Regions from separate parts of the Rhizobium sp. 862_C5_N1_2 genome, predicted to be linked through region 2. Evidence: riboswitches for the same ligand, from Rfam matches in the RefSeq annotation. Region 2 holds a riboswitch; each other region holds the start of a gene.
The links. Region 2 has a riboswitch for cobalamin ahead of cobU (bifunctional adenosylcobinamide kinase/adenosylcobinamide-phosphate guanylyltransferase). Riboswitches for the same ligand answer to the same signal wherever they lie in the genome.
Positions count from the first base shown of each region.

Region 1 (7,376 bases), on a different contig from region 2:
GGTCGAATGGATCGCCTGGCCGAGCTTCGCCTCGCCGAGATGGCGGATGTGGGTTTCCACCGTGTAATAGCTCCGCCCCGCCTCGACATAGGCGAGATCAACGCCGATGAGGCGCAGCAATGCATCCGAGGTATCCCCGAAAACCTGCAGATAACGGTGTTCGGTCATATGGCCGTTATAGTCGACCCAGGCGGGGCCGACTTTCGTCTCGACTAGCCGCAGCGGCTTCAACGGGTCGAAAGACGTATTTGCCCTGCCGGCTTCTGCCCACAGCGATTGCTCGAAGTCTTTCAGCAGCTTGCCGGCGCCCCAGCCCTCGCCGTCGTGACCGCCCTTCAGGGCCTGCAGGATGCCGACGAGGTTTTCGTCGCGGATGCGTTCGAGCTCGCGGATCGACAGTCCAGCCGCCTGTTCATCGGATTGCCGGCCGATCTTTTCGATCAGTGCATCGTCGAGATCGACGACATCGGTGAGCTTGGTCCACGGCCAGGCGAGGCATGGACCGAATTGGGCAAGGAAGTGGCGCATGCCAGCCTCGCCGCCGGCAATGCGGTAGGTCTGGAACAGGCCCATCTGCGCCCAGCGCAGGCCGAAAGAGTAGCGGATGACGTCATCAAGCGTCTCGACGGTGCAGATATCGTCGTGGATCAGCCACAAGGCCTCGCGCCAGAGCGCTTCGAGCAGCCGGTCGCCGACAAAGGCCTCGATCTCCTTGGCGATGTGGACGCCCTTCATGCCGATCGGCACCAGTCTTTCCATCGCCGCCCGGATGGTCGCCGCCGAGGTTTTTTCGCCACCGACGATTTCGACGAGCGGCAGCAGATAGACGGGATTATAGGGGTGGGCGACGAAGAGGCGTTCGGGATGCTTCATGTCGCGCTGCAGATCGGTCGGCAGCAGGCCTGAGGTGGAAGAGCCGATCAGGGCGTCCGGGCGCGCCACAGCATCGATCTCCGTCAGGACGCCGCGCTTGAGGTCGAGCCTTTCCGGCACGCTTTCCTGAATCCAGTCGGCGCCGGCGACGGCTTCCTCGAGCGTCTTGCAGAAGGTCAGCCTGCCGCGCGGCGGCAGCGGTGCTCCGGTCAGCATGGCATAGGCTTTTTCGGCGTTGGCAAGCACTTCGCCGACGATGCGGCTCGCTTCCGGATGCGGATCGAACACGTTCACGTCGATGCCGGCTAGCAGAAATCGCGCGATCCATCCGCCGCCGATGACGCCGCCGCCGATACAAGCCGCTTTGGTGATCCCTGTCATGCTGTCCTCAGCGCTTTGTCAGTTTGAGTTTCTTGCGAACGTCTTCCGGACCGATGATCCGGGCACCCATGCCCTCGACCACCTGCACGGCCTTTTCGACGAGCTGGGCATTGGTGGCGAGCTGGCCCTTGCCGACGAAGAGGTTGTCCTCAAGGCCGACGCGCACATTACCGCCGGCGAGAACGGCGGCTGCCGGATAGGCCATGGCGTTGCGGCCGATCGAAAAGGCCGAGAAGGTCCAGCTCTGAGGCACGTTGTTGACCATCGCCATGAAGGTATTGAGATCGTCGGGCGCACCCCAGGGAATGCCCATGCAGAGCTGGATCAGCACCGGGTCTTCGATCAGGCCTTCCTCGGCAAGCTGCTTGGCAAACCAGAGATGACCGGTGTCGAAGGCCTCGATTTCGGGCCGCACGCCGAGATCCGTCATCTTCTTTGCCATGGCCCGCAGCATGGCCGGCGTGTTGGTCATGACATAATCGCCGAGATTGAAATTCATAGTGCCGCAGTCGAGCGTGCAGATCTCAGGCAGGCACTCGGCGACGTGGCTGACGCGCTCGGTGGCGCCGGCCATATCCGTGCCCTTAGGATTGAGGGGAAGGGGGCTTTCGACGTCCCCGAAGATCAGGTCCCCGCCCATGCCGGCGGTGAGATTGAGGACGACGTCGACATCGGCCGAACGGATGCGGTCGGTGACTTCCCTGTAGAGATCGTTGCGGCGGCTGGCAGCACCCGTTTCTGGATCGCGGACATGGCAGTGAACGACCGCAGCACCGGCCTTTGCCGCATCGATGGCGGAATCGGCGATCTGCTTGGGAGTGATCGGCACGTGGCTGGATTTGGAAACCGTATCGCCGGCGCCGGTGACGGCACAGGTGATGAAGACATCGCGGTTCATCGCAAGAGGCATGCTTTTGTTCTCCCTCGTCTTGTCCGCATTACGCGACAGGATGGATGGCGATGCGTTGCATTTTCGGAAGCAGTTGATACATTATCAGAACTCGAGGGAGGTGGCCTTGCTGCAGCGATCGACGGAACGGCTCGATATCGACCTTCTCGTCCTGCCGGACGCGAACCTGATCCTGATCGCCTCGGTCATCGAGCCGCTGCGCGGTGCCAACCGCATTTCCGGCAGCGAACTCTATCGCTGGCGGCTGCTCACGCCGGACGGAGCACCGGTCCCGACCACCAGCAATATCGCCGTGCCCGCACAAGGCGCTTTCAAGGCGACGACCGAGGATACGCCGCTATTCGTGCTTGCCAGTTACAACTGGCGCCACAGCGCGACGCCGGCCCTCAAGATGCAGCTCTCCCAGGCTGCCCGCTATCGCACGGTGATTGCCGGCATCGAGTCCGGCACATGGCTGCTGGCGGAAGCAAGCCTGCTCGACGGACTGCCGGCGACCGTCCACTGGGAGGACTACGAGGATTTTGCGCTGGCCTATCCTGAGGTGCGGGCCGTCAAGGATCGTTTCGTCATCGACGGCAAGCGGCTGACGACCTCCGGTTCGCTTCCAACCGTCGACCTGATGCTGGAAGTGATCAGGCAGCGGCAGGGTTATTCGCTGGCGCTCGAGGTCAGCCGGCTGTTCCGCTATGAGCAGCCGTCCTTCCATGCCGATGAGTCACTTTCCGCAGCCTCGGCTGGGTTGCGCATGCACGATCCCCGTGTCGCGCAAGCGGTGCGGCTGATGGAGGAGCATATCGAGCAGCCTCTGATTCTTACGCGGCTCGCCCGCAGGGTGGGCATCAGCGCCCGACATCTGCAGGATCTTTTCCAGCAGAGTATCGGCGCGCCGCCGCATGTGCATTATCTCGCCCTGCGCTTGAATGCGGCCCGCCGCAAGGTGATCGAGACGACGGCCTCCTTCGCCGACATCGCGGCGGCAACCGGCTTCAACTCGGCCTCAGCCTTTGCGAGAAGCTACCGGGCGAGTTTTTCCGAAAGCCCGTCGGAGACCCGGCGCCGCTTGCGGCGCCGCATCACGTCATCGGAGGTGCGGGCATAGGCTGGAATGCGTCCCGTATCATTTCGGCAAGTTCCCGAACGGCCTCGCTGGAACGGTAAGTGCTCCGGCGGAGCACGACCTTGGAGGAATCGACCGGCGGGAAACCGTCTTCGGCGGTGAGTTCCCGGCAGCCGGGCGGAATGCTGCTGCGGGAAAGCGTGGTGACGGCAAGGCCTGCGGTCACGGCATTCTTCAGCCCCGAGCCAGTATCGGCGATGAAAGCGATTCGATAGTTGCGGCCGATCTGCTCCAGCGACCGGAGCGCAAAATCGCGTGACCAGGTGGAGTTGCGATAGGTCGCTATCGGCAGGGGATCGATGTCGTGCAGCCTGTGGACCATCGATGTGACCCAGACTGTGGGATCGATACAGATGACCTCGCCTTTCGTCTCATCGCTCCAGTCGAAAACGACGGCCAGATCGAGCTCATCCCGCTCGAGGGCGGCCAGGTTGCGAACTGTGTAGTCGCAGGACACGGTGACCTCGACGGCCGGGTGGCGTACGGCGAAAGCAGCAAGGGCTGCCGGCAGCACCGTCTGGCTGTATTCCTCCGGAATTCCGATGCGCACCGGTCCGTCCAGCGGTTTGCTCCGGATCGTCGCGGCGGCCTCGTTCAGGAGGTCGATTATCCTGCGGGCGTAGGGGACGAGCTGTATGCCCTGGCGCGTCAGCAGCACGCCGCGGGCGCCCCGCTCGAACAGAGCTTCGCCGATCGTCTGCTCAAGCCGCTTGATCTGAGTGCTGACCGCCGACTGCGTCCGCCCGATGCGCTGGGCAGCCGCGGAGAAATTGGAAGTCTCGGCAACGACCAGGAAGGTTCTGAGCAGGTCGCTCTCAATCGGCTCGTGCATAGGAATAGCCATAGAAAAAATCGATGGTAGCTATCTCTACTATTCGTTTGTCTAATGTCAATTCTTGGCGCAGAAAAGAACCGCGTTCGACTTCCTTCTTTGAGAATATCTGCGTGACCATTGAAAATCCGGCCAGACGCCTCGCAGGCAGCGAGCACGAGAAGGGTGTGCTTCTCATCATTGCCGCGACGCTTGCCTGGAGCGCGAGCGGCGTCTATTCGCGGCTCCTGACGACCGACGTATGGACGGCGATCGCCTGGCGGTCGTTGTTCGGCGGCCTGTTTCTGCTGATCCCCTGCCTTTTCCTCGAAGGGGGCATCTCACGGCAGCAATGGCGATCCGTCTTCCATCCGTCAGGTCTTGCGATGATCGCATGCCAGACCTTCAGTCAGGTATGCTTCATCGGGGCGCTTTACATGACCACCGTCGCCAATGTGACGATGATCTATGCGACCGCGCCCTTCATCGCGGCACTGCTCGGGTGGGTCATCCTCAGGGAGAGGGTCTCCAGGCGGACGCTGATTGCCGGCGGCATCTCGCTCTTCGGCGTTGCGGTCATCGTCGCCTCGTCGATCGGCGGCGGGACCGGTTGGGGCGACCTGCTGGCGCTCGGCATGACGGCGTCCTTCGCGCTCGTCATCATCATTCCGCGCATCAGTCCCGACGTGCCGAGCCTGCCGCCGACCGTGGTCAGCGCTTTCCTGACACTTGCACTCTTCGCTCCGTTCGGTTCGGTCGGCTCGCTCGACCTGCACAACTGGATCGTCCTCGCCGCCTTCGGCGCGACCAATTTCTCCCTGGCGCTGGTGCTCTTCCTTGCCGGGGCGAAGCGGATGCCGCCGGCGGAGGCGGCGCTGATCGGCACGATGGAAATCGTGCTCACGCCCTTCTGGGTCTGGCTGTTGTTTTCCGAAGAGCCGCCCGTCGCCACCTTTTTCGGCGGCGCGATCATCCTCGGCGCCGTGTTCTGGCACACGGCAATCGACGTCAGCCGCAGCCGGCGACCGCATCGCGCCTAAAGCCTTTAGGCGGCGATCAAATCTTCCGGGACGATCCGGAAAACCGCCGTATTCGCGGGATCAATTATTTCTGCTACGCAGCGCTATTGCGACTTTGCCGACTGTCGTCTTTGAGTTGCGCCCATGTCGTTTTCTTGATCGCTGTTTTACGTCAGGCATGGTTTGCTTGTGGTGTTCAAGGCGCTATCTCGCAAACTGGCGAAATGGACCATTGGGACGCTGGCCTGACGCCGGCGCCGCCCCGCAGCGGTAGAAGAACTGAAATCCTCAAGGAAATCGCCGGATAGACATCCGGAAAGATATCGAGATGGATCGAAAGGAGATTCTGGAGCCGGAAACCAGCTCTTGGCACAGCAAATCGACGGATTGCGGCAGACGATCACGAGCGGAACGACAGGCGAAAACCATGGCGTTCACTCCTCTTCTCCATCCAATCTGTCCCTTTTGCAAATCTGAATATCGCCCGATGCGGCGGTATCCTCGTGTTGTGGACCGGGCTGCAGAGGAGGCAGGCCGGAGGGAAGGTTGCCATCGACTGCATCGGTTGCAGATCGAGGCATTCAAACAAGTGGGAGGAATTCATGAGCAAAAATAGAGGCGTCGTCTATCTCCGGCCGGGCAAGGTTGAAGTTCGCGACATCGACGACCCGAAGCTGGAAGCGCCTGACGGCCGCCGCATTGAACACGGCGTGATTTTGAAGGTGATCTCGACCAATATCTGCGGCTCCGATCAGCACATGGTCCGCGGCCGCACGACGGCGATGCCGGGCCTGGTCCTCGGCCATGAAATCACCGGCGAGATCATCGAGAAAGGCATCGACGTCGAGATGCTCGAAATCGGCGATATCGTCTCGGTGCCTTTCAATGTCGCCTGCGGCCGATGCCGCTGCTGCAAGTCTCAGGATACCGGTGTCTGCCTGACGGTAAACCCGGCCCGCGCCGGCGGTGCTTACGGTTATGTCGACATGGGCGGCTGGATCGGCGGACAGGCGCGCTATGTCACCATTCCCTACGCAGATTTCAACCTGCTGAAAATCCCCGATCGGGATAGGGCAATGGCGAAGATCCGTGATCTCACCATGCTCTCCGACATTCTGCCCACCGGCTTCCATGGCGCAGTGCGTGCAGGTGTTGGGGTCGGCTCGACCGTCTATGTCGCCGGTGCCGGCCCTGTCGGCCTTGCGGCTGCGGCTTCGGCTCGCATTCTCGGCGCTGCTGTCGTGATGATCGGTGATTTCAACAAGGACCGTCTGGCGCATGCGGCGAAGGTCGGTTTCGAACCGATCGACCTGTCGAAGAGCGACCGTCTCGGCGACATGATCGCGCAGGTCGTCGGCACCAATGAGGTGGACAGCGCCATCGATGCGGTCGGCTTCGAGGCACGCGGCCACTCGGGCGGCGAACAGCCGGCGATCGTGCTCAATCAGATGATGGAGATTACCCGTGCCGCGGGTTCGATCGGCATCCCCGGCCTCTACGTTACCGAGGATCCGGGCGCCGTCGACAACGCCGCCAAACACGGCAATCTGTCGCTCCGCTTCGGCCTCGGATGGGCCAAGGCGCAGTCCTTCCACACCGGCCAGACTCCGGTGATCAAATATAATCGTCAGCTCATGCAGGCGATCCTCCACGACCGGCTGCCAATTGCCGATATCGTCAACGCCAAGGTCATTCCGCTCGACGATGCCGCCAATGGATATGAGAGCTTCGACCAGGGAGCGGCGACGAAATATGTCCTCGATCCGCACGGAGAGGTCGCGAAAGCCGCCTAGAGCAATTCCAGCAAAAGCGCGTAGCGGTTTTGCGTCCGGAATTGCGAGAAAACAAAGGGATAGAGCATTTCCGTGATTCGAAGAAAAACGGAAATGCTCTAGCGACTACGACTGAGGACTTTACCTGATAGGAATGGCCGGCGGAAAGCCGGCCATTCTGCATCGCACAACGATTTGATTGACGAACTACTGGATGCTGAACGGGAAATATTTTGCGTTGATCATGTCGTAGGTCCCGTCCGCCTTGATGCTCTTCAACGCTTCGTTCAGGCGCGCAAGACGCTCCTTGTCATCGAGGCGCAGCGCGATGCCGGCACCCTCACCGAAGTATGTGATGTCGACCAGATCCGGTCCTTTGAACTCGCAGCAGCTTCCTGCCTTGGTGTTGGCAATCCAGTCGTAGATGGCGAGTTTATCCTCGAGGATAATGTCGACGCTCCCGTCCGCCAGACCCTTGTACAATTCGGGCGAA
Region 1 is NZ_JBPWPT010000004.1:272,145-279,520, forward strand. It holds gene ACD590_RS34065 (carnitine 3-dehydrogenase) at 1-1,254, opposite strand, end outside; gene ACD590_RS34070 (3-keto-5-aminohexanoate cleavage protein) at 1,262-2,164, opposite strand; gene ACD590_RS34075 (GlxA family transcriptional regulator) at 2,265-3,263, shown strand; gene ACD590_RS34080 (LysR substrate-binding domain-containing protein) at 3,238-4,113, opposite strand; gene ACD590_RS34085 (DMT family transporter) at 4,227-5,132, shown strand; cobalamin riboswitch at 5,294-5,493, shown strand; gene fdhA (formaldehyde dehydrogenase, glutathione-independent) at 5,714-6,904, shown strand; gene ACD590_RS34095 (transporter substrate-binding domain-containing protein) at 7,091-7,376, opposite strand, start outside.
Region 1: it holds a riboswitch for cobalamin, as region 2 does, so the genes downstream of both, fdhA (formaldehyde dehydrogenase, glutathione-independent) here and cobU (bifunctional adenosylcobinamide kinase/adenosylcobinamide-phosphate guanylyltransferase) in region 2, are expected to answer to the same signal.

Region 2 (7,376 bases):
CGTGCGGAACGCGTGGTCGTGTCGAAGACGGCAAGCGTGGTTAGAAAACCATTGACCTGGCCATTGATCAGACGAAGAGCGTTTGGCCAGGCATCCTCCCGGGCCACGCAATCATAAATAGCGCCAATAATTTCCGACAGCTGCTGTTCCATGATCACAATCCTGCATCAGCCCGGCCAGCGCGGTCAATTGTCGCCGGCCATGGCGCCTTCATTTCCGGGATTTGCGGAAGATTTCATCCCCCACGCGGGAGATGTTTCATCGCGCGGATTTTTTACAACGCAATGCCGGCCGGAATCCAATCGGCTTGGACAACCAGAAATTGGAGGGCAATCTTCATGAAAGTGACAAAAGCGCTAATCGCGGCGCTTCTCATTATGGCAGTTCTTCCGGCTGCAGCGCTCGGCGGCGGCGGCCTGCCGGAACTGGTTCGGGAGGCCAATGCGCGCCTCCGGGACGTCAACCAGGCCGTCAAGGAAGGCTATTCGCCGATCCCATGCACCAGCGGCATAGATGGAGGTGCGATGGGTATCCACTATGTCAGTGCCGACCTCATCAAGGATGAGGCCATTGATCTCTCCAAGCCGGAGGCTGTGATGTACGAGCCTGACGAACACGGCAAGATGAAACTCGTCGCTGTCGAATACATCACGACAAAAGGTCCCGCCAATCTCGGCGGCCAGCTGTTCAGTTTCACGAACGCACCGAACCGCTACGGCCTTCCGGCTTTCTACGAGCTGCACGTCTGGGCATGGAAGAATAATCCGAAGGGACCGTTCGCCGACATGAACCCGGACGTCAGCTGCCGGCATGCGCACGGTTGATGAAGCGCTGCGTCACTCAAAACATCATGGAAGGATAAAACAATGCCGCAATTCGTTGTCGAACGAAACATTCCAGGTCTCGGGGACATGGACAAGGAAACCCTGCGAGAGATCTCGGCGAAATCCAACGCCGTCGTGGCCTCCCTCGGCGAACCCTATACCTGGATCACCAGCTATGTGACCGGGGACAAGATGTACTGCGTTCATGAGGCCGAGAGCGCCGATGCGGTCTATCGGCACGCGGAAAAGGGTGGCTTTCCGGCGGACCGCGTGACGGAGATCACCACGCTCATCGGCCCTCATTCGGCCGCGCGTTAAGACCGCGTTCGATAGGGCGCGCCAACCACGCTCTGTCGCTTTTCAATCCACGCATAACCCTTTCACCAAACCGATCTCGATTCCGAGGTCTGCGCTGGGCGCGGGAGCCGGCCGGCGGACGAGGCGCCGACCGGCTCGCAGGGCGCACCGATCTTTGTGATCGGCGCACGATTCCATGGGGACGATCATGAACGAGAAGCTCTTGTCAGGCGGGTTCGAACTGCGACTGCGCAAAGCGGTGCTGCTGCTGTTTTCTCCGGCTCGTAGCCTCATGCTGTGGCGACGACGGCGATCGGTGGAAAATCGGCTTGGGGCGTTGTCGGACCACATGCTGAAGGACATTGCGGTGTCGAGAGGCGAGATCCCGTTCGTCGCCTCGCGGGACGGAGACTGGAACAGATTCCGCTAACCGAGCAGCCCTTTACATATCGAAGTGAAGCCGAACGGTTGAGGAAAAGCGCCGGCGCTCCTTGTTGTCATCATTGGATTCCCTATCACTTCCATTCGCCCAGGAGTGGTATAGCGACGTGAAGCAGGCTAAGGAATGAGATGCGTGATATCGCTCTTTCAGCGCGTATCTGCGGTTCGTGTTGCCGGGCTTTGGTGGCGAAAACGGTCATTCCCGGTTCCCGGTCCCATGCGGAGGTTCGAAAATTAACGATCATATTCAGTGGCTTATAGAGCAGGGACTCACCAGCGAGCATATTGGCGATCTCGTCGCCGGCCTGTGCGACCGGCTGATCGCAGATGGCATTCCGATCTGGCGGGCCAGCATTACCATGCCATCCCTTCATCCCATGTATCGCGGCGTCTCGGCCAATTTCGTGCGGGGCGGTGCAACCGTTCTCGAAAATGCAGCGCATGGCAGCGTAGAAGAGCGCAACTTCGAGAAAACACCGATATTTTACCTGCTGAACCGCGGCGAGAGAACAGGGCGCTGGATATTGGCCAGGGGTGAGGGGCTTGACTATCCGCAGCTCGCGGAATTTGCGCTTGCCGGCGGCACGGACCATCTGGTCAGCCTTTGCGAATTTCCGAAGGAGGTCGCGTTGCGCGGGCTTGGTTTCTCCCTGACCAGCGATGCGCCGGGCGGATTTTCCGATGATCAGCTGGCGATCGTCAAAGCGCTTGTCCCGGCGCTGGGTCTGGCGGCTTACCGTGTGGCGGCATCGAAAACCGCCACCGACATCCTCGCGGTCTATACCGGCGCCAGGACGAGCGCGCGCATTCTGGCCGGGGAGACCCAGAGGGGAACCGGCGGCTCCATCAATGCGGCGATCCTGATTGCGGACCTCAGAAATTTCACGGCCTTGACCGAGGTCTATCAACCCAGCGAGATCGTCGGGTTTCTGAACGAACATTTCGAGCTGATCGACCGGCATGTCGAGGAAAATTCCGGCGAGATCCTCAAGTTCATGGGCGACAGCGTGCTTGCGATCTTTCCGACCGACGCCGAGGATCCGCAGAAGGCCTGCATGGCCGCGCTGGCTTCTACGAAGAATCTGCTGAAAGCAAACGAGGCGCTGAACCGTGAGCGGACGAAAAACGGCGGCCCCGATATCGGCGTCGATGTCGTCCTGCATCTCGGCGAGGTTTTCTACGGGAACGTCGGCGCCCGTGGCAGGCTCGATTTCACGGTGATCGGCAGGGCCGTCAACGAGGCCTCGCGGCTCGAAAAGCTCTGCGGCACGCTTGAACAACACCTGCTGATGTCGGAGAGCTTCGCGGCCACCTGCGCCGTGGCCTGCGAGTATCTAGGATCGTTCGAGCTGCGCGGTGTTTCGAAGCGGGCCGACGTGTTCAAGCTCGCCGACGCCGTATCCTGAAGCGTCGATCCGATCGGCGCGACGACGCTCAGATCTCGCCTGAGACCTCGCGGCGGCGGCGGTCGAGTTCTTCGCTGTAGCGGCGCAGCGTATAGCTTTCGCTGAGCTGGCCGATCACCTTGCGTTCGATCAGGTTGTTGACGACGGCGAGTGCTTCGCTTTCGCTCTTGTCGAAGATCGCCGCCGCTTGCCTGGCATTCATCTGCGGCTGCAGGAAATCGTTGCGGTAGTGGATGAAATCGGCAAGCGTCTTGCCCTCGTCCTGGGCGTCGGTCGGGTTGGCGTAGATCTCCGGCACCAGCACGAGGCCCGCATATTTGTCGCTCTCCTCGACGAGGATGACGCGCTGGGTCGAGCCGATCGGGAAGGCCTGCTTGAATTCCTCCAGAGAGATGCCCGCCCTTGCCGTCTTGACATCGGCGCGCATCAGCTTGTCGACCGTCAGATTGCGGATCCAGCCGACATCATGGGCGCTGCGGATGCTTTCGCCGCGAAGATGAAAGCGCCATGTGGCGAAGGAGTAACCGAAGGTCGAGCGGACGACGAGCGAGGAGGTGATGACGGCGGCGAGCACCAGCGCCGTAATCGGGAAATCGCCGGTGATTTCGAGCGCCAGGAACGTCATGGTCAGCGGCCCGCCGATGACGGCGACGGCGAGCGAACTCATGCCGACCACGGCATAGATGACGGGCGTCAGCGTCGCATCGGCGAAATAGGGGCCGCAATAGGCGAAGAGCTTGCCGAGCAGGGCGCCCATGAACAGCGAGGCGAAGAACAGCCCACCCCTGAAGCCGGAGCCGATCGAGATCGCCGAGGCGAAGGATTTCAAGAGGAAGAGGCCGATCAGCGTCGGGATCGCCACCTCACGGGAAAGGTTGAGATGCAACGCGCCGTGGCCGGCCGAGAGCACCTGCGGTGAGATCATCGCCAACAGCCCGACGATGATGCCGCCGAGTGCCGGGCGGAAGGGTGGGGCGATCGAGCTCTTGCGCGCCAGCTCTTCGACAAAGGCGACGCCCTGCATGATCAGGATGCCGACACCGGCGCAGAAAGCACCGAGCAGCAGTGCCGGGATATAATCGGCTGGCACGACCGAGCCGAAGCTGCCGATATCGATGGTGAAATCGCTGCCGGCAAGCAGCCTTGCGATCAGGGTGGAGACAAGGGCGGAGACGACGACAGGCGTCAGCGACACGATCGTATAGGTGCCGATGATCAGCTCAAAAGCATAGAAAGCACCGGTCAGCGGCGCGTTGAAGGCGGCGGCGATGGCGCCCGCCGCGCCGCAGCCAACGAGGGTGCGCAGGTCCGAGCGGCGAAGCTGCAGCTTCAGGCCGAATTTCGAGGCGAGGCCGGCAGCAAGCTGGGTATAGCCGGCCTCCAGGCCGACGGAGGCGCCGAAACCGTTGGAGATCAGGTTCTGCACGGCAACGATGATGCTGTCGGTCAAGGACAGGCGGCCGCCATGCAGCGCATTGGCCTCGATCGGGTCGACCATCGGCTTCTTGCGTCGTTTCGCCAGCACTAGGAGCAACAGGCCGAGCAGGGCGCCGCCAATGACGGGGGCAGTGAGCAGCAGCATCTTGTTCTCGATCTCGGACGAGCTCAGTCGCTCGCTGTCTGATATGCCGAAGACCAGCTGATGCAGCTCGTTGGAGACGTAACTCATGCCGGTGACGGCGAGACCCGAGATGATGCCGACGACGGCGCCCGCCAGCGACAGGCCAACCTCGCTACGGCGGGTCAGCGCCCGCAGGCGTCCCGGATCGAAGAAAACACGCAGCGCACGAAAACGGCGCCGATCCAATTTCATAAGCATGGCTAGACAACTAGGCGGGGAGAGGCCCGGTCAAGGGCGGAGATGGTCGCGCAGTCCGCTTGCGACGCAATTGCGGCGAAAAGCCGGCGGCTGGGACAAATTTTTATGATGTAAGTCTCTGATAAATGACGATATTTTAGGTAGAGTAAGTCGTGTTGGCGGAGTTGCTTCCTCTGGCCGGCCATTGCCCGGTCGCCAAGGCCGGTTGACTTCACCTCTGAGCTTGCCTAACCATCCCTCAACGGATGGTCGCCCGACCATCCCGACATAACGGATGGTTCCGGATCGGTGTTACGCCCTTCCGGATGAAAAGGGAATGTGACGCGGCGGACCCAAGCCGGGCGCCTTCATCACAGCCGACCCCGCGACTGTAGAGCGGTCAGGGTCTTCCATCCGGCGTTAAGCCCTTTCTGCCGGCAGCCTGCAATCGTGCAGGCGGGCGGGACGGGCGGCATGCCGGAAAAGCCACTGGATATGCATGGTGATCAACCGGGGTCGGACGCCTCTCAAGTCTACGAATCGTCCACCTTTTCACTGATGCAGCCGGGAAGGCAAGGATGATCCGCTGGCACGATCAGGGCGACCGGTTTCCGGTCTGCCCCGATCGCAGCCGATAACCGCGAGCCAGGAGACCTGCCATGCGTGCCGGGCGCGAAGCCCACACCTGGGCACTATGCCCGTTGCCAGCACGGAGGTTGTCTTGGCTGAACGATTGAATTCAGCGCAGCCTGGTGCGGCGCGATTTGGCGGGGCCTTACAGCCGCCGGCGTCTTCCGTAGCGGCTTGCGCGGCATCTATTCAGAAGGCAACGCCGGCATGACGGCTGCCCCCTCCAACACTGTCTTCATCCTCGGCGGCGCGCGCTCCGGCAAGTCCAGGTTCGCCGAATCCCTCGTCACCGCGACCGATCTGGATCGCCACTACCTTGCCACCGGGCGGGCCTGGGACGAGGAGATGCAGGCGCGCATAACGCAACACAAGGCCGATCGCGGTCCGTCCTGGACGACGCATGAGGAGCCGCTCGATCTTGTCGGCAAGCTTACCGACATCGATGGCGAAGGGCGCATCGTGCTGATCGATTGCCTGACGCTGTGGGTCACCAATCTGATGATCGAGGAGCGTGAGATGGCGGTGGAATTTGCCGCACTTGCCGATTTCCTGCCCGCCGCGAAGGCGCGGCTCGTTTTCGTTTCCAACGAGGTCGGTCTCGGCATCGTGCCGGATAATCGCATGGCGCGGGATTTTCGCGATCATGCCGGCCGGCTGCACCAATCGATCGCGGCGAAGGCCGCCGAAGTCTATTTCATCGCGGCAGGCTTGCCGCTGAAAATGAAGGGTTAAGTCCATGAACCAGCAGAAGATTCCCGCAACCGTCATCACCGGCTTCCTCGGTGCCGGCAAAACGACGATGATCCGCAACCTGCTGACCAATGCCGGCGGCAAGAAGATTGCGCTGATTATCAACGAATTCGGCGATCTCGGCGTCGACGGCGACGTGCTGAAGGGCTGCGGTGCGGAGAATTGCACTGAGGACGACATTATCGAGCTCACCAATGGCTGCATCTGCTGCACGGTCGCGGACGACTTCATCCCGACGATGACGAAGCTGCTCGAACGCGAACAGCGGCCCGACCATATCGTCATCGAAACCTCGGGCCTTGCTTTGCCGCAGCCGCTGGTCGCCGCCTTCAACTGGCCCGACATTCGCACCCAGGTGACCGTCGACGGTGTCATCACGGTGGTCGATAGTGCTGCCGTTGCCGCCGGCCGTTTCGCCGACGACCATGATGCCGTCGATGCGCGCCGTGCCGAGGATGAATCGCTCGATCACGAAAGCCCGATCGAGGAGCTGTTCGAGGACCAGCTCACCTGCGCCGACCTCATCGTGCTCAACAAGACCGACTTGATCGACGCCGCGGGCCTTATCAGGGTGCGCGACGAGGTCGCCTCCCGCACGGTGCGCAAGCCCGTGATGATCGAGGCGAGAAATGGCGAGGTGTCAGCCGGCATCTTGCTCGGCCTTGGCATCGGCACGGAGGACGATGTCGCCAATCGCAAGTCGCATCACGAGCTGGAGCATGAGGATGGCGCGCCGCACGATCACGACGAATTCGACAGCTTTGTCGTCGATCTCGGAGCCATTGCCGATCCCGCCGGTTTCGTCGAAGCGCTGAAGGACATCATATCAGCCCATGACGTGCTGCGTCTCAAGGGTTTCGTCGACGTTTCAGGCAAGCCGATGCGTTTGCAGCTCCAGGCCGTCGGCAGCCGCATCGACCATTATTTCGACCGCGCCTGGGCAGCCGGAGAAAAGCGCGGCACACGCCTCGTTGTCATTGGCCTGCACGAAATGGACCAGGACGCGGTGAGGGCGGCGATCGAAGCGCTGGCATAGACCGATGCATCTGCTTCTGGCCCAGCAGGGAACGATCAGCGACGGCGAGGAGGCAATCGACCTTGGGCAGACGCCGGGCGATATCCTGTTCCTGTCGGCGGCCGACAGCGAGCTTGCCGCGATCGCAGCCGCCCATCGCGATCGCCGGACAGCACCTTCGCTGAGGCTCGCCAGTCTGATGAGCCTCAAGCATC
Region 2 is NZ_JBPWPT010000001.1:2,348,188-2,355,563, reverse strand. It holds gene ACD590_RS11880 (helix-turn-helix transcriptional regulator) at 1-152, opposite strand, end outside; gene ACD590_RS11875 (hypothetical protein) at 339-824, shown strand; gene ACD590_RS11870 (DUF4242 domain-containing protein) at 867-1,142, shown strand; gene ACD590_RS11865 (DUF1127 domain-containing protein) at 1,330-1,551, shown strand; gene ACD590_RS11860 (adenylate/guanylate cyclase domain-containing protein) at 1,922-2,968, shown strand; gene ACD590_RS11855 (chloride channel protein) at 2,997-4,787, opposite strand; cobalamin riboswitch at 5,046-5,442, shown strand; gene cobU (bifunctional adenosylcobinamide kinase/adenosylcobinamide-phosphate guanylyltransferase) at 5,604-6,128, shown strand; gene cobW (cobalamin biosynthesis protein CobW) at 6,133-7,182, shown strand; gene cobN (cobaltochelatase subunit CobN) at 7,187-7,376, shown strand, end outside.

Region 3 (7,376 bases), 1.6 Mb from region 2:
TGCCGTCGGCACGACCGGCGACACGACCTTCAGCATGGCACGTACCGCCGTGCACTGCAGCCGTTGCGGCGGTCACCTCGGCCATGTCTTCGATGACGGCCCGAAGCCAACCGGGCTTCGCTACTGCATGAATGGTCTCGCTATGACCTTCCATCCGGCCTCGGTCTGATTGAGGATGATCTTGTTGTTTTGCCTCAAGGCTGACAGCTTCCAGCGCTCTAGCGCTGCAGCCAGGCCTCGATGCCACGGGCTGCCGCCCGGCCGGTCGCCAGGCAGGCGGTGAGGAGATAGCCACCAGTCGGCGCCTCCCAGCCGAGCATTTCGCCGGCGACGAAGGTGCCCGGCAGTGCCTTCAACATGTAGCTCTCGTCGACGCCGCTCCAGCGGATGCCGCCGGCTGAGGAGATCGCTTCGGCGATCGGGCGGGTTTCGATCACCGGCACCGGCAGGGCCTTGATCATGCGGGCGAGACGCTCCGGATCGGTTCGGTCGCGCTCGGGAGCGAGTTCGCGCAGCAGCGCCGCCTTGACGCCGTCGAGGCCGGCGCCCTTGCGCAGGCGGTTTGAAAAGCTCGATTTAGCGTCCTGCCGCGCAAGGTCGCGGCTCAACCTGTCGATGGTGCGGCCGGGTGCAAGGTCGAGCGTCAGGGAAGCGCTGCCATGGTTCGGCAGCCGGTCGCGCAACGCGGCCGTATGGGTATAGACGAGGCTGCCTTCGATGCCGCTGCCGGTGATGACGAATTCGCCGGGAAAAGTGCCGGCCTCGGACGTGGCGGTGACTGATTTTACCGGCTCGCCGGCGAAACGCTCGCTGAAGTTCCCGCTCCAGCCGACGACGAAGCCGCAATTGGCGGGTTGAAAAGTGTCAATTTCCACACCCCTGCCGGCCAGCCAAGGTACCCAGGTAGCATCCGAGCCGAGGCGCGGCCAGCTTGCGCCGCCGAGCGCCAGCAGGGCTGCGTCGCAATGGACGATGCCGCGCCCTTCGGGCGTTTCGAAAACATAGCCGTCTTCGGCAAAACCGGTCCAACGGTGGCGGGTGCGCAGCGTGGCGCCCTGTGCCTCCAGCCGCCTGAGCCAGGCGCGCAGCAAAGGCGAGGCCTTCATCACCTTCGGAAAAACCCGGCCGGACGAGCCGATGAAGGTTTCCGTCCCGAGCTCGCTTGCCCAACTCCTGATATCATCAGGGGTAAAGGCATCAAGAGCGGGGCGCAGACGGGCGGAGGCCGCTCCGAAGCGCGTGGTGAAACGGGCATAATCCTCGGAATGGGTGATGTTGAGACCGGACTTGCCGGCCAGCAGAAACTTGCGGGCAAAGGTCGGCATGGCGTCATAGACGGTCACCGCATGACCGGCACGGGAAAGCAGTTCGGCAGCCGCGAGACCCGCCGGGCCGCCGCCGATGATTGCAATCCGCTTCTGGTTCATTGATGTCTTCGCCCGATTCTGTCTCGTTCAGTTTTGGCGCGGGCGCGGATCGCCTGCAAGGGCGGAGATCAGTGGTGGGGATGCGTGCACTGGCCGTGGTCGGCGAGAACCTCGATGACGCGGCATTGGTCGACGCGGCCGTGGCCGCAGCCTTCCACCATGGTTTCCAGCTCGGCCTTCAGCGCCCTCAGGCTGCGGATGCGCTGCTCGACCTCGATGAGGCGGGCCTTGGCAATGGCGTCGGCCGAGGCACAGGATTGGTGCGGATCGTCCTGCAGGGTGAGTAGCGTGCGGATCGCCTCGATCTCGAAGCCGAGTTCGCGGGCGTGGCGGATGAAGGCGAGGCGGCTGATATCGGCGGGTTCGAAGGAGCGCTGGTTGCCCTCGCTGCGGCTCGGCGCCGCGAGCAGCCCGATGCTCTCGTAATAACGCACCGTCGGTACCTTGACGCCACTCTGGCGGGCGGCTTCACCGATCGTGATCCTTTTCATAATTTTCCTCTTGCACCTCTAGTCGCTAGAGGATGTAGGAGGGATGCTTCTATTTGACAAGGAAGCGGTTCATGGCTGAGAGCGAAACACGATACCGGGTTGGCGGCATGGATTGCGCCGCCTGCGCAACCAAGATCGATACGGCGGTCAGACGCGTGGCGGGTGTCGCCGATGTTTCCGTCTCGGTGATGGCGGGCACGATGACCGTCCGGCATGATGGCAGCAGCGATCTCAAGACGATTGAGAAGAAGGTGACCGGGCTCGGCTATTCCGTCGCGCCGCTTGCCGGAAACGCTGCGCCTGCGCATGAACACGGCTCGCAGCACCGTCATGACCATGGACATGATCACGGTGATCACGCGGGCCATGACCACGACCATGAAGGGCACGATCATGCAGGCCATAGTCATGACCACGACCATTCTCACGATCATGCCGAGAAGGAAATCGAGGGGCTGCACGGGCACGACCATGCGCCGATGGCCGGTCACTGGTGGCAGAGTAGGAAGGGCCGGCTGACCATCCTTTCGGGTGCGGCACTCGTTGCCGCCTATGCCGTCGGCCATCTCGTGCCGGCGATCGCGTCCTATGCCTTCATCGTCGCCATGCTGATCGGGCTGGTGCCGATCGCTCGGCGCGCCGTCATGGCCTCTTTATCAGGCACACCGTTTTCGATCGAGATGCTGATGACGATCGCCGCTGTCGGCGCCGTCATCATCAATGCCGGCGAAGAGGCGGCAACCGTTGTGTTCCTCTTTCTGGTCGGCGAGTTGCTGGAAGGGGTGGCAGCGGGCAAGGCGCGCGAAAGCATCCAGTCGCTGACGGCCCTGGTGCCGAAGAGTGCGCTACTCGAAGACAATGGGCAGACACGGGAGGTGCCGGCGGAAAGCCTTTCGGTCGGCGCCATCATCATGGTTCGTCCTGGCGACCGGATCTCGGCGGACGGCATCATCATCTCAGGCGAGAGCGCGATCGACGAGGCGCCGGTGACGGGCGAGAGCACGCCGGTGCGCAAGGGCGTCGATGCCGTCGTTTTTGCCGGCACGGTGAATGGCGATGCGGTCCTCAGGGTTCGCGTCACGGCGGCTGCCGCCGACAATACCATCGCCCGCGTCGTCAAGCTGGTGGAGGAAGCTCAGGAATCGAAGGCGCCGACCGAACGCTTCATCGATCGGTTCTCGCGCTATTACACGCCCGGCGTCGTCGTGGTCGCAGCGCTTGTCGCGGTCGTTCCACCGTTGCTGTTCGCTGGGCCGTGGGGCGAATGGGTCTACAAGGGCCTTGCGATCCTTTTGATCGGCTGCCCCTGCGCGCTCGTCATCTCGACGCCGGCGGCGATCGCCGCCTCGCTTTCATCCGGTGCGCGGCGCGGGCTGCTGATGAAGGGCGGCGCGGTGTTGGAAACGCTCGGCAAGGTGACGATGGTCGCCTTCGACAAGACAGGCACGCTGACAGAAGGCAAGCCTCAAGTGACTGATATCATTTCCTTTGGCCTGAGCGAGGCGCAGGTGCTGTCGCGCGCGGCGGTGCTGGAGCAGGGTTCCAGTCATCCGCTGGCGCTGGCGATCCTCAACCGCGCCAAGGCGGACGGCGTTCCCGTGCCGCCGGCCTTCGAGCTTGAAGCGCTGCCGGGCAAGGGTGTCAGCGGCAAAGTCGGCGGTGAGGCGCTGGATCTGCTGTCGCCGCCTGCCGCCCGCGAGCGCGGGACGCTCAGCGCGGAACAGGATGCACGCATCACGGCGCTGAACGACGAGGGCAAGAGCGTGTCGGTGCTGCTCGTCAACGGTGTTGCGGCCGGCCTGATCGCCATGCGTGACGAGCCGCGTGAGGATGCCGAGGCCGGGCTCGCTGCGCTCAAATCAGCAGGCGTCAAGGCGATGATGTTGACGGGCGACAACAAGCGGACGGCAGCAGCCGTTGCCGGTATGCTCGGCATCGATTGGCGCGGCGAGATGATGCCAGAGGATAAGCAGCGGGTCGTCGGCGAATTGAAGCGCCAGGGCTTCATCGTCGCCAAGGTCGGCGACGGCATCAACGATGCTCCGGCGCTGGCCGCTGCCGATATCGGCATCGCCATGGGCGGCGGCACCGATGTGGCGCTGGAGACGGCGGATGCCGCCGTGCTGCACGGACGCGTTGGCGACGTGGCGCGGATGATCGAACTTTCCAAACGCACGATGCGCAACATCCTGCAGAATATCACCATCGCACTCGGGCTGAAGGCGGTGTTTCTGGTGACGACGATCGCAGGGATCACCGGGCTCTGGCCAGCGATTCTTGCCGATACCGGCGCCACCGTGCTGGTGACGATCAATGCACTGCGGTTGCTTCGGATAAAAATATGAATGTCGTTTGAGGAGCCGGCTTCTGCCGGCTCTTTTTATGATGGGTTCTCCACAGCGCTTTTCCGTTAACGCTTCGTTATCCACATCATACACAGCGCGGCGATTCGTTGCCGCCATTGCTGCGCCGCCACAACAACTTGTTGACGTCATGATCGATTCGCGTACCATATCTAGTGTTCGAGGTTCCGTCGATTCGTGAGGATCGGCGGCTAAGACGGGAATTCGGTGCGCTTCGCCATCATGGCGCGGCAATGCCGGGGCTGCCCCCGCAACTGTAAGCGGCGAGCAACTGTCCGATTTCAGGTCACTGGAGCATGATGCTCCGGGAAGGCTGGGCAGGCGCTTTGACCCGTGAGCCAGGAGACCTGCCTCGAACGAAACGTCCACGGGCGGGGTGTCCGGAAGGTCGCGTTGCATGGCTGCGGGGAATCTCCGCATCGCGTTTCGCAGGCCCGAACCTCCGCATGAGCCACTTCGGGGTGAAGTCATGTCAGAATTTCAGTTCAGGCCGCCACCCACTAGAGGTAGAGGGCGGAGTACGCCCAGCGGCTAAATAGCCGCACAGCTCAAAATCATCAGAGAATTTTTCGACGGATATCGACAGATTTCCGATCGATGTCCTGCGCCCAATCGCATCGTCACGAGGAATATCATGACCATTACCGTCTACAGCAAGCCTGCCTGCGTCCAGTGCACTGCCACCTACCGCGCCCTCGACCGTCTGGGCGTCGATTATGACATCGTCGATATCTCGCAGGATGCCGAAGCGCTCGATCGCGTCCGCAGCCTCGGCTACATGCAGGCGCCTGTCGTCATCGCCGGCGAGCAGCATTGGGCGGGCTTCCGTCCCGACATGATCAGCGCGCTCTCCTGACCTGAGGACAAGCGATGGGCCTGATCGTCTATTATTCCAGCCGATCCGAGAACACCCATCGGTTCGTCGCCAAGCTCGGTCTGCGCGCGGCGCGCATTCCGCCAGGTGGCGCAGACGCGTTCCATATCCGCGAACCCTTCGTGCTGATCGTGCCGACCTATAGCGGCGACGGCGGCAAGGGTGCCGTTCCCAAGCAGGTGATCCGTTTCCTCAACGATGCGGAAAACCGAGGACACATCCGCGGCGTGATCGCCGCGGGCAACAGCAATTTCGGCGAGACATACGGGCTCGCCGGCGACGTGGTCTCGCAGAAATGCCAGGTGCCGTACCTTTACCGGTTCGAGCTCATGGGTACCGAAGACGACGTCGCCAAGGTCAAACACGGAATGGAACGATTTTGGACACGGGAACAAACCTGACGCGGGATGCGGGCGCAAAACCGCATCAAACTTTTGCTCAGCCCGCCGGGGAGAGGCCGCCGAAAGCAGCCGAAACCCTCGACTATCACGCGCTGAACGCGATGCTGAACCTCTATGACGATGAGGGGCGGATTCAGCTCGACAAGGATCGTTTGGCGGCCAAGCAATATTTCCTCCAGCATGTGAACCAGAACACAGTGTTCTTCCACAATCTGAGGGAAAAGCTCGATTACCTCGTGACCGAAGGATATTACGAGCAGGAGGTTCTCGACCAGTATTCCTTCAATTTCGTGCGGGATCTGTTCGACCAGGCCTACGCCAAGAAATTCCGTTTCCCGACCTTCCTCGGCGCCTTCAAATATTACACCAGCTATACGCTGAAGACCTTCGACGGAAAGCGCTATCTCGAGCGCTATGAGGACCGCATCTGCATGGTGGCTCTGGCCTTGGCGCGTGGCGACGAGGCCCTTGCCCGCGACATGGTCGACGAGATCATTTCCGGCCGCTTCCAGCCGGCAACGCCGACCTTCCTCAATGCCGGCAAGAAGCAGCGCGGCGAACTGGTTTCCTGCTTCCTGCTGCGCGTCGAGGACAATATGGAATCGATCGGCCGGTCGATCAATTCGGCGCTGCAATTGTCGAAGCGCGGCGGCGGCGTGGCGCTGTCGCTGACGAATATCCGCGAGGCAGGCGCGCCGATCAAGCATATCGAGAACCAGTCCTCGGGTATCATCCCGGTGATGAAGCTGCTCGAAGACAGTTTCTCCTATGCCAACCAGCTCGGGGCGCGGCAGGGCGCGGGTGCGGTCTATCTCAATGCCCATCACCCCGATATCATGCGCTTCCTTGACACCAAGCGCGAAAATGCCGACGAAAAAATCCGCATCAAGACGCTGTCACTCGGCGTCGTCGTGCCCGATATCACCTTCGAACTCGCCAAGAACAATGAGGATATGTATCTGTTCTCGCCCTATGACGTGGAACGCGTCTATGGCGTGCCTTTCACCGAGATTTCGGTGACGGAAAAATATCGCGAGATGGTGGCGGATGCCCGCATTTCGAAGAAGAAGATCAAGGCGCGCGAATTCTTCCAGGTGCTTGCCGAAATCCAGTTCGAGAGCGGCTACCCCTACATCATGTTCGAGGACACGGTGAACCGGGCGAACCCGATCGCCGGACGTATTTCGATGAGCAATCTATGCTCGGAAATCCTGCAGGTCAGCGAGGCGAGCGAATATCATGACGACCTTTCCTACAAACATCTCGGCAAGGATATTTCCTGCAATCTCGGCTCGCTGAATATCGTGGCGGCAATGGATTCGGCAGATTTCGGCAAGACGATCGAGACCTCGATCCGGGCGCTGACAGCCGTTTCCGACATGAGTCACATTTCCTCGGTTCCCTCGATCGAGAAGGGCAATGACGAGAGCCATGCGATCGGCCTCGGCCAGATGAACATGCACGGTTATCTCGCCCGCGAGCGTATCTTCTACGGCTCCGAGGAAGGCGTCGATTTCACCAATATCTATTTCTATACGGTGACCTATCACGCAATCCGCGCCTCGAACCTTTTGGCGGTCGAACGCGGTACGAGCTTCAAGGGCTTCGAGAATTCGAAATATGCCTCCGGCGACTATTTCGACAAATATACAGAGCAGCTCTGGGAGCCGGCGACGGAGACGGTCAGGGCGCTGTTCGAGACGTCAGGCATTCACATTCCGACGCAGGAAGATTGGGCCACGTTGAAGAAGGCGGTGATGGCCTCCGGCCTCTATAACCAGAACCTGCAGGCGGTTCCGCCGACGGGGTCGATCTCCTAT
Region 3 is NZ_JBPWPT010000001.1:3,963,931-3,971,306, reverse strand. It holds gene msrB (peptide-methionine (R)-S-oxide reductase MsrB) at 1-169, shown strand, start outside; gene ACD590_RS19695 (TIGR03862 family flavoprotein) at 219-1,427, opposite strand; gene ACD590_RS19690 (MerR family transcriptional regulator) at 1,496-1,918, opposite strand; gene ACD590_RS19685 (heavy metal translocating P-type ATPase) at 1,990-4,263, shown strand; cobalamin riboswitch at 4,427-4,650, shown strand; gene nrdH (glutaredoxin-like protein NrdH) at 4,916-5,137, shown strand; gene nrdI (class Ib ribonucleoside-diphosphate reductase assembly flavoprotein NrdI) at 5,152-5,556, shown strand; gene nrdE (class 1b ribonucleoside-diphosphate reductase subunit alpha) at 5,535-7,376, shown strand, end outside.
Region 3: it holds a riboswitch for cobalamin, as region 2 does, so the genes downstream of both, nrdH (glutaredoxin-like protein NrdH) here and cobU (bifunctional adenosylcobinamide kinase/adenosylcobinamide-phosphate guanylyltransferase) in region 2, are expected to answer to the same signal.